DNA from 2 places in the Streptomyces sp. NPDC048473 genome. Region 1 is predicted to be linked to the other one. Evidence: riboswitches for the same ligand, from Rfam matches in the RefSeq annotation. Region 1 holds a riboswitch; the other holds the start of a gene.
The links. A riboswitch is a leader RNA that binds a small molecule or an ion and turns the genes downstream of it on or off. The one in region 1 is predicted to bind cyclic di-AMP.
Positions count from the first base shown of each region.

Region 1 (5,005 bases):
CCGGGCGCCCGGCTCCTCGATCTGGTCCAGGTCATGGACCGGATCCGCATCGAATGCCCCTGGACCTCGCAGAAGACCCACAAGGGCCTCGCCAAGTACGCCATCGAGGAGGCGTACGAACTCGTCGAGGCGATCGAGGACGGCGACCGCGACGAGCTGCGCGAGGAACTCGGGGACGTACTCCTCCAGGTCGTCTTCCATGCCCGGATCGCGGAGGAAGGCCGACCCGAGGATGGGGACGAGCCGTTCTCCGTCGACGACGTGGCCGCGACCCTCGTCGAGAAGCTGATCCACCGCCACCCGCACGTCTTCGGCGACGAGACCGCCGAGACCCCGGAGGACGTGCACGCCCACTGGCTGCGGACCAAGGCCATCGAGAAGCAGCGCGACTCGGTCACCGACGGAGTCCCGCTCGGCCAGCCCGGTCTGGCGCTCGCGGCGAAACTGGCCGGCCGGGTCCGTACCGCAGGGCTCGATGTGGCGCTCCCCACGGGCGACGGCATCGGTTACGAGCTCCTCGCCCTCGCCGTACGCGCCGAACAGGACGGCATCGACCCCGAGGCCGCGCTGCGGGCCGCGGGCCGCGTCTACCGGGACGCCATCCGGGCGGCGGAGGGCAACGGATAACGTCGGGGGGTGAACCACAGCCCCGCCGACCGCCCAGCCGATCCCCCCGCCGCCTGCCCTGCCGATCAGCCCGCCGCCCCCGAACTCTTCACCTGGGAGTTCGCCACCGACCCGTACCCCGCCTACGCCTGGCTGCGCGAGCACAGCCCCGTGCACCGGACCGCGCTGCCCAGCGGAGTCGAGGCCTGGCTCGTGACCCGGTACGCCGATGCCCGGCAGGCGCTCGCCGACATGCGGCTCTCCAAGAACCCGGCGCACCACGCCGAGCCGGCACACGCCAAGGGGAAGACGGGCATCCCGGGCGAGCGCAAGGCGGAGCTGATGACGCATCTGCTGAACATCGACCCGCCCGACCACACCCGGCTTCGCCGCCTCGTGTCCAAGGCGTTCACTCCGCGCCGGGTCGCCGAGTTCGCGCCGCGGGTGCAGGAACTGACGGACCGCCTCATCGACCGCTTCATCGCGGAGGGGAAGGCGGACCTCATCCATGACTTCGCGTTCCCGCTTCCCATTTACGCGATCTGCGATCTGCTCGGCGTCCCGCGCGAGGACCAGGACGACTTCCGGGACTGGGCGGGCATGATGATCCGCCACGGCGGCGGGCCGCGCGGCGGGGTGGCCAGGTCGGTGAAGAAGATGCGCGGCTATCTCGCCGAACTGATCCACCGCAAGCGGGAGAACCCGGGGGACGACCTGATCTCGGGGCTGATCCGGGCCAGCGACCACGGCGAGCACCTCACCGAGAACGAGGCCGCGGCCATGGCCTTCATCCTGCTCTTCGCCGGGTTCGAGACGACGGTCAACCTCATCGGCAACGGGATGTACGCGCTGCTGCGCAACCCCGCACAGCGCGAGCGGCTGCAGCGCTCCCTCGACGCGGGGGAGAGCGATCTGCTGGAGGCCGGGATCGAGGAACTGCTGCGGTACGACGGCCCGGTGGAGCTGGCGACCTGGCGGTTCGCCACCGAGCCGCTGACGCTCGGCGGACAGGACATCGCGGCAGGCGACCCCGTACTCGTCGTGCTCGCCGCCGCCGACCGCGACCCGGAACGCTTCGAGGACCCCGACACGCTCGACCTCGCACGGCGTGACAATCAGCACCTCGGATACGGGCACGGCCTCCACTACTGCCTGGGAGCACCGCTCGCCCGGCTGGAGGGACAGACCGCGCTCGCCACGCTTCTGAGGCGCCTTCCGGACCTGCGCCTTGCGGTGGAACCTACCGATTTGCGGTGGCGTGGCGGACTCATCATGCGCGGACTGCGCACGCTGCCCGTGGAGTTCGAACCAGGGGGCGCCCCGACGCAAGGTGACACTCTGTCAACTCTGTGACTTTCACGTGATCTGCGCTGCATCGACTTGTGACACACGTTCGAGTCCCGCTAGGTTCACCGTTCGACTCACCAGTCACTCGTCAGTCACACGGAAGGCAACCCCATGGGCTCCGCGAACGGCAGACACCGTCGCCCTCGTCAGGCACCCGCCATCGTCGTCGCCGCGGGCGTGACCGGATCGGCCATCGCCATCCCGCTGCTCGGCGCGGCCGGTGCGCACGCGGCCGACGCCACGACCTGGGACCGGGTGGCCGAGTGCGAGAGCGGCGGCATGTGGAGCGCCGACCTCGGCAACGGCTTCTACGGCGGCCTGCAGTTCTCGCAGGAGACCTGGAAGGCGTACGGCGGCGAGTCGTACGCCTCGCGTGCCGACCTCGCCAGCCGCTCGCAGCAGATAGCCGTGGCCGAGAAGGTCCTGGACGACAAGGGCCCGCAGGCGTGGCCCAGCTGTGCGGTCATCTCCGGCCTCGCGGTGGACGGGACGCTGCCGGGTGTCGACCCGGGCTCCGCGCCCTCCGCCGAGCCGACAGAGGGCACGGAGCCGGCTGACAGCGCGTCGGCGGCCCCGTCCGATGACGCCACGCCGTCGGACAGCGCCTCGGACGGCACGGACGGCTCGAAGGGCTCGGGCGGCACCGACAAGCCTGCAGGCAAGGCCAAGCCGTCCCCGAAGCCTTCGGCAACCGAGTCGGCCACGCCGTCCTCCGAGGCGTCTGATTCATCCGATTCATCTGACTCGTCCGACGGTGTCGGTGGCAAGCACCGTGGCGCGCCGGCCCCCGAGGGGAGCCAGGACGCGAACGGCGGCAGTGGCCGCGAGGCGGGTCGTCACGCCTCCCGTGGTGACGCCGACGCACGCGACGCGGGCGCTTCCGTCGCCGACGGTACGTACACCGTGCACCCAGGCGACAACCTCTGGGCGATTGCTGATGCACAGAAGGTTCCTGGTGGCTGGCCCGCGCTCTATGAGGCCAACAAGGATGTCGTCGGCTCCGACCCGGATCTCATCCTCCCTGGCCAGAGCCTCGATCTCGGCGTGAAGGCCGAGTGAGAGCGGTCTGAAAATCAGCTAAAAGAGCCTCAAAAACCGGGGTAGTTCAGGGACCTATGTCCGCTTATGCGTAAGTGAGACATGGGTCTCTTTGCGTCAACTGGCGTGTCGCGCCCAGGGGACCCTTCCGCACCGCCCTCACCTGCGAAAACGACAGTTCCCCAGATGCAAGTAAGGGCGAATTGCCCGATGTGTCCGTCTTTGAATGTGAGGGTTGCGTATGTTTACGGTCGGAACCGCTCGCACCGCGGGCCCCGTCGACCGTCACGCCGAATCCTGCCGTCGGTCGAAGGGAACAGACGCGTAAAGCGCCGTAGGCAGGAGCGGGGGACCCAGGTAAGCGCCGGGCCCGATCGTCGAGAGACGCATCAGGACCGGCTTGGGGTGAAGTCGCGTGCTAGGACGTGCGACCGGGCAACTCACTTGGCCCGAACCCGACAGCTCACCTCGTAGGCGTCGGTGAGGAGAAGTTCCATGCTGTTTTCCAGCAAGGGCAAGCACCGCCGCCCGTCCAAGGCCGTCCGTATCGTCACGCTCGCGGGTGTCGCCGGTACCGCCGTCGCCGTTCCGCTGATGGGCGCGACCGGCGCCTCCGCCGCCTCCGTCGCCACCTGGGATGCCGTCGCTCAGTGCGAGTCCGGTGGCAACTGGTCCATCAACACCGGCAACGGCTACTACGGCGGTCTGCAGTTCTCGCAGTCCAGCTGGGCCGCCGCCGGTGGTACGCAGTACGCCTCCCGTGCCGACCTGGCCACCAAGGCTCAGCAGATCGCCATCGCCGAGAAGCTTCTCGACATGCAGGGTCCGGGTGCCTGGGGCTGCGCCGGTGCCGGCAATCTGACCAACGACGGTGTCGACCCGGGTGTCGACACCGGCTCCGGCGCCACCGAGCAGAAGAGCGCCCCGGCCGCGCCGAAGCAGCAGGCTCAGCCGAAGAAGGCCGAGCGCACCGAGACCCCCGCCGCCTCCCGCTCGGACCGCTCCGCCGCCCCGCAGGCCGAGTCGAAGAAGACCGTCACCACGCCGACCGGCGAGAAGGTCAAGAGGGGCGACGGCGAGTACAAGGTCGCCTCCGGCGACTCCCTGAGCAAGATCGCCGCCGACCACAAGGTCAAGGGCGGCTGGCAGCAGCTGTTCGAGCTGAACAAGGACATCGTCAAGGACGCCGACCTGATCTACCCGGGTCAGCAGCTGCACCTGACGAAGTAGTCCAGGCTCACTCCTCCCCGAGCACCCCGGCCCGGCGCGCAATCCCCCGTACGCGCCGGGCCGGGGTTTCTGCGTGACGCGGTACCCCCTATGTAGGGAGCGCGACTATGGGTGATCGTTCAACTGTTGTAGTTACTGGCCAGTAAAATTCTGGCTGTTTGCCCGGTACTGCGCGCTCTTGGGTCCTTTTTCGTCCCAGGGGACGGGCGGTCGTCCGACTGAGCGGGCCGGGCCGGTTAGGCTCTTGTCGCAAGGCCAAAGTGACCCTGCACAACCAGTGTCATATCCCAGAAGGAGATGCCTCGTGCCGTCCATCGACGTCGTCGTAGCCCGGGAAATCCTCGACTCCCGGGGGAACCCCACGGTCGAGGTCGAGGTTGGCCTCGACGACGGCAGCACGGGTCGTGCTGCCGTGCCGTCCGGCGCCTCCACCGGTGCGTTCGAGGCCATTGAGCTTCGCGACGGTGACCCCAACCGTTACCACGGCAAGGGCGTGGAGAAGGCCGTCCTCGCCGTGATCGAGCAGATCGGTCCGGAGCTCGTCGGCTACGACGCGACCGAGCAGCGGCTGATCGACCAGGCGATGTTCGACCTGGACGCCACCGAGAACAAGGGCTCGCTCGGCGCCAACGCCATCCTCGGCGTCTCGCTGGCCGTCGCCCACGCCGCCTCCGAGGCCTCGGACCTGCCGCTGTTCCGCTACCTCGGTGGCCCGAACGCGCACCTGCTGCCCGTCCCGATGATGAACATCCTCAACGGTGGGTCGCACGCAGACTCCAACGTG
Region 1 covers NZ_JBICXE010000020.1:94,548-99,552, reverse strand. Annotated here, with positions in the region: gene ACGFU7_RS28095 (nucleoside triphosphate pyrophosphohydrolase) at 1-627, shown strand, start outside; gene ACGFU7_RS28090 (cytochrome P450) at 637-1,959, shown strand; gene ACGFU7_RS28085 (transglycosylase family protein) at 2,065-3,012, shown strand; cyclic di-AMP (ydaO/yuaA leader) riboswitch at 3,312-3,483, shown strand; gene ACGFU7_RS28080 (transglycosylase family protein) at 3,487-4,221, shown strand; gene eno (phosphopyruvate hydratase) at 4,526-5,005, shown strand, end outside.

Region 2 (5,005 bases), on a different contig from region 1:
GCCTTGTGCTTCTTCAGCTCGGCCTGGCGCGATGCCAGGGCTGCCAGCTTTCCCTTGGCCTGCGAGCGCAGCTGGGCGATCCGGGCGACCTGCCGCTCCACCTCGTCGACCTCGGCGGCCTGGCGGTCGCCGATCCGGTCCACGTACGACGCGCGCTCCAGGTACTGGTCGGGGTCGGAGGAGAGCGCCAGCTGTACGGCCGGGTCGAGGCCACCGGTGCGGTACTGCGCGGCGGCGAGTGAACCCAGCGCGTTGCGGGAGGCGTTGAGGCGCTCGGTCCTGCGGGCGGCCTCGTCGCGCAGGGTGTCGACGGCATCGGCGGCGGCGGTCGCCTTCTCCTTCGCGCCGTTGTACTGCTCGGTGGCGACCTCCGCGTCGTGGTACAGCCGGTCCATCTCCGCCCCGACCTGGGCGGGGGTGAGCCGGGGATCGGCTTGTGCGGAGCCCGGCAGGGCGGCAGCGGTGGCGGCCCCGGCAAAGGCGAGGGTGGCTGCGGTGCGGGCAGCAGAGCCGGTGTACGGGCGCTGCTTGGGTTTCCGGTGCGCTGCCACGGGGGCGTGCGTCCTTCCTGGCGACTGCCCGCCGGGGACTACCGGCGGGCCCGCCGGAGGTCCGGCGGCGGGTCACCAACAGGGGGAGTGGCCCGCCGCCGGATCTCTCGGCGGGGTGACCGGTTCGCCGTCCGGGTGCGGAGCGGCGGTGAGCCGGTCACCTGGTCAGGACGCTAAACCCGGGGCACGGGGAAGAGTCGTAATGACGCCTATTGCCCGAATTTGGCGCGGCACTGTCATTGATTGATCGGGAAAATTACACCAGAGTCAGGCAATTGGTGCAGACGTGAGTGAAGCGACAGGAAGTCACACCTGCCTGCGGAGTGGTGATATGGCCGGGGCTAGGCTGCGGACCCATGGATGTACTCATCAATGTCTTCGTCGCCCTGCACATCATCGGTATCGCCTCTCTGCTGGGCGGTTTCCTGACCCAGATGAAGGCGATGGGCGCGGGCACGGCCCGGTTCGTCCCGGCGATGCTGCACGGCGCACTGACGATGCTGGTCACCGGTGTCGCGCTGGTCGGGCTCAACGAGGCCGACGACCAGACCGTGAACAACATCAAGATCGGGGTCAAGCTGCTGCTCCTGGTCGTCATCCTCGCGCTCGTCTACATCAAGCGGGACGAGGAGAAGGTCGACAAAGGTTCCTTCGCGGCGGTGGGCGGGCTGACGCTCGCCAACATCTTCATCGCCACGCTCTGGACCTGAGCCGGCCCGCGCCGCACCACCGGACGGGCTCGGAATTCAAGCCCGTCCGGCCGCTGAGGGCATAGGAGTGTGAGCCGCTACGACGGCCGCACGCTGCCGTAGATCGGCATGTAGTAGATCGATTCCTCGCGCACATTCGCCCCCGGCTTCGGCGCGTGGATCATCATCCCGTCGCCCTTGTAGATGCCGACGTGGCTGATGTCGTCGTAGAAGAAGACGAGGTCGCCCGGCTGCAGATCGGCCGTCGCGATCCGGATACCTGTCTCCACCTGGTCCCAGGTGGTGCGCGGGATGTCGACGCCCGCGGCCTTCCATGCCGCCTGGGTGAGCCCGGAGCAGTCGTACGAGGACGGGCCCGTCGCGCCCCAGACGTACGGCTTGCCGATCTGGGCCGTGGCGAAGGCGAGGGCCTTCTCCGCCTTGGTGGTGGCGCTGCTGTCCGAGCCGGTTTTGGTGCCCGTTCCCGTACCGCTGCCGGATTCCGCCTCCTTCGCGGCCCTGCGGTCCGCCTCCGCCTTGGCGGCGGCCTGCTGCTGCGCCAGTTCCTCCGCCTTGCGCTTGGCCTCCGCCTCCTTCTTGCGCTCCAGCGCCGCGAGCCGGGCCTTCTCCTCGGCGGTCAGCTTCGTCAGTGTCGCGCGCGCCTCGCCCAGCTTCTTCTGGACGTTCTGCTTGCTGGTGCGCAGCGTGGTCTGTGTCGCGGTCAGCGTCTCCAGGCTCTGCACCGCTTCGGCGCGCTTCTTCGACGCCTTGGCCTGCTGCGTACGGAAGTCCGTGACCGCCTTCTGCTGCTGACCGGTCATCCGGCTCATCAGCTGGTTCTGGTCGAAGTACGACTGCGGGTCGTCGGCCAGGAAGAAGGTGGCGCTCGGCGCGATGGAGCCGGTGCGGTACTGCGCGGCCGCGTAGGCGCCGAGCGTCCTGCGGGCGTCGTTGAGCTTGTCGGCGCGCTCGGCCACGTCCTCCAGCAGGGCGTCGACCTTGGTGCGCTGGGTGGCGGAGGTTTCCTTCGCCCGGTTGTACTGCTGGGTCGCGGTGCCCGCCTGCCGGTAGAGGTCGTCGACCTTCTTCTGGACGTCCTCGATGCTGGGCTTCGGAGCGGGCGCGGCCGTGGCGCTCTGCGTGGAGAGCAGGGTCACGGACGCCAGTGCCGCCGTCGTGAACCCGACGGCCGGTGTGGTGGTGCGCACCCGGGTGCGCGGTTTGCGATGCGACGCCAAGGCCGGCATCTCCTTCCGTGGACCGCCTACCGGGTTAGCTGTCGGGTTCGGGCGGAACGGAAGGCTGCCCTACGGTCCGAGTGGGGGATAAGGACCGATTCACCCCGGTACTGCGTGTGGGTCCCCGGTTCCGAACTCCCGCGAGGGCAGCACGGATTCGGCGTGGGTGCCCGCTCGGCGTGGTTCGCCTCAGGGGGTACGGGCCGCCCGGTCGAGCACGCTAGCCAACCCGTGGTGCTGCTGTGAAGGTCGATGTTCGATATGCCCGATACATTTTCGTGACCTTGATGAAAGGGGGCGGCGCGGGCGGACGAGGGCCCGGATTTTCTTACGTGGCGTGGGTGCCCGCTCTCTTTGTGTGCCCGGCCGCCGGGTCCGGTTCGCCATGCGGCCGTCGGGTGTCGGTGCGGCGGCCTAGACTCGACAAGCGATGAGCAGCCTCTTTGACGACAGCTTCCTGGCCGGCCTCCAGCACTCGGAGGAAGAGCCCCCGCCACCCCCCGAGGACTCCGCACCCGAAGCGGTGCCGGAGGACCTTTTCGCGGGCGTATTCGACGGGCCCCCGCCACCCAGAGACGCGTACTACCGCGACGGCGCGCACCGCCCCGTCATCGACGCCGCGGCGCTCCTCGACGGGCTGAACACCGAGCAGCGCGCCGCCGTGGTCCACGCGGGTTCCCCGCTGCTCATCGTCGCCGGAGCGGGCTCCGGCAAGACCCGGGTGCTGACCCACCGCATCGCTCACCTCCTCGCCGAGCGCGGGGTGCACCCCGGCCAGATCCTGGCGATCACCTTCACCAACAAGGCCGCGGGCGAGATGAAGGAGCGCGTCGAGCAGCTCGTCGGACCGCGCGCCAACGCCATGTGGGTCATGACCTTCCACAGCGCGTGCGTACGCATCCTGCGCCGCGAGTCGAAGAAGCTCGGCTTCACCTCGTCGTTCTCCATCTACGACGCCGCCGACTCCAAGCGGCTGATGGCCCTGGTCTGCCGCGATCTCGACCTCGACCCGAAGCGCTTCCCGCCGAAGGCGTTCACCGCCAAGGTCTCCAACCTGAAGAACGAGCTGATCGACGAGGAGACCTTCGCCGGTCAGGCCGCGGACGGCTTCGAGAAGACGCTCGCCCAGGCCTACGCGATGTACCAGTCCCGGCTGCGCGAGGCCAACGCGCTGGACTTCGACGACATCATCATGACGACGGTCCATCTGCTCCAGGCGTTCCCCGACGTCGCCGAGCACTACCGCCGCCGCTTCCGGCACGTCCTGGTCGACGAGTACCAGGACACCAACCACGCCCAGTACACCCTCGTACGCGAACTGGTCGGCCCGGCCGGAGAGGCCGACGCCCCCGCCGAGCTGTGCGTCGTCGGTGACGCGGACCAGTCGATCTACGCCTTCCGCGGCGCGACCATCCGCAACATCCTCCAGTTCGAGGAGGACTACCCGAACGCGACCACGATCCTCCTGGAGCAGAACTACCGCTCCACGCAGACGATCCTGTCCGCCGCCAACGCGGTCATCGAGCGCAACGAGAGCCGCCGCCCCAAGAACCTCTGGACGAACGCCGGCACGGGCGCCCGGATCACCGGCTATGTCGCCGACACCGAGCACGACGAGGCGCAGTTCGTCGCCGACGAGATCGACCGGCTGACCGACGCGGGCGACGCCAAGGCGGGCGACGTCGCGATCTTCTACCGTACGAACGCGCAGTCCCGTGTCTTCGAAGAGATCTTCATCCGCGTCGGCCTGCCCTACAAGGTCGTCGGCGGCGTGCGCTTCTACGAGCGCAAGGAGGTCCGGGACGTCCTGGCCTACCTCCGGGTCCTCGCCAACCCCGAGGACACCGTCCCGCTGCGCCGCATCCTCAACGTGCCCAAGCGCGGCATCGGCGACCGTGCCGAGGCGATGATCGACGCGCTCTCCATGCGCGAGAAGATCACCTTCCCGCAGGCGCTGCGCCGGGTCGACGAGGCGTACGGCATGGCGGCCCGGTCGGCCAACGCCGTCAAGCGGTTCAACACGCTGATGGAGGAGCTGCGCACGATCGTCGAGTCGGGCGCGGGCCCGGCGGTGGTCCTGGAAGCCGTGCTGGAGCGCACCGGCTACCTCGCCGAGCTCCAGGCATCCACCGACCCGCAGGACGAGACCCGCATCGAGAACCTTCAGGAACTCGCCGCCGTCGCCCTCGAATTCGAGCAGGAGCGGGGCGAGGAGGAAGGCGCGGGCACGCTCGCCGAATTCCTGGAGAAGGTCGCGCTCGTCGCCGACTCCGACCAGATTCCCGACGAGGACGAGGACGGCTCCGGTGTCATCACGCTGATGACGCTGCACACCGCGAAGGGCCTCGAATTCCCGGTGGTCTTCCTGACCGGCATGGAGGACGGCGTCTTCCCGCACATGCGGGCGCTCGGCCAGGTCAAGGAGCTGGAGGAGGAGCGGCGGCTCGCGTACGTCGGCATCACCCGGGCCCGCGAGCGGCTCTATCTGACCCGGGCGGCGATGCGCAGTGCGTGGGGGCAGCCCTCG
Region 2 covers NZ_JBICXE010000002.1:253,125-258,129, reverse strand. Annotated here, with positions in the region: gene ACGFU7_RS04470 (NlpC/P60 family protein) at 1-551, opposite strand, end outside; gene ACGFU7_RS04465 (hypothetical protein) at 908-1,261, shown strand; gene ACGFU7_RS04460 (NlpC/P60 family protein) at 1,339-2,487, opposite strand; cyclic di-AMP (ydaO/yuaA leader) riboswitch at 2,486-2,651, opposite strand; gene pcrA (DNA helicase PcrA) at 2,909-5,005, shown strand, end outside.
Region 2: linked by a shared signal. The riboswitch ahead of ACGFU7_RS04460 (NlpC/P60 family protein) and the one ahead of ACGFU7_RS28080 (transglycosylase family protein) in region 1 are both predicted to bind cyclic di-AMP.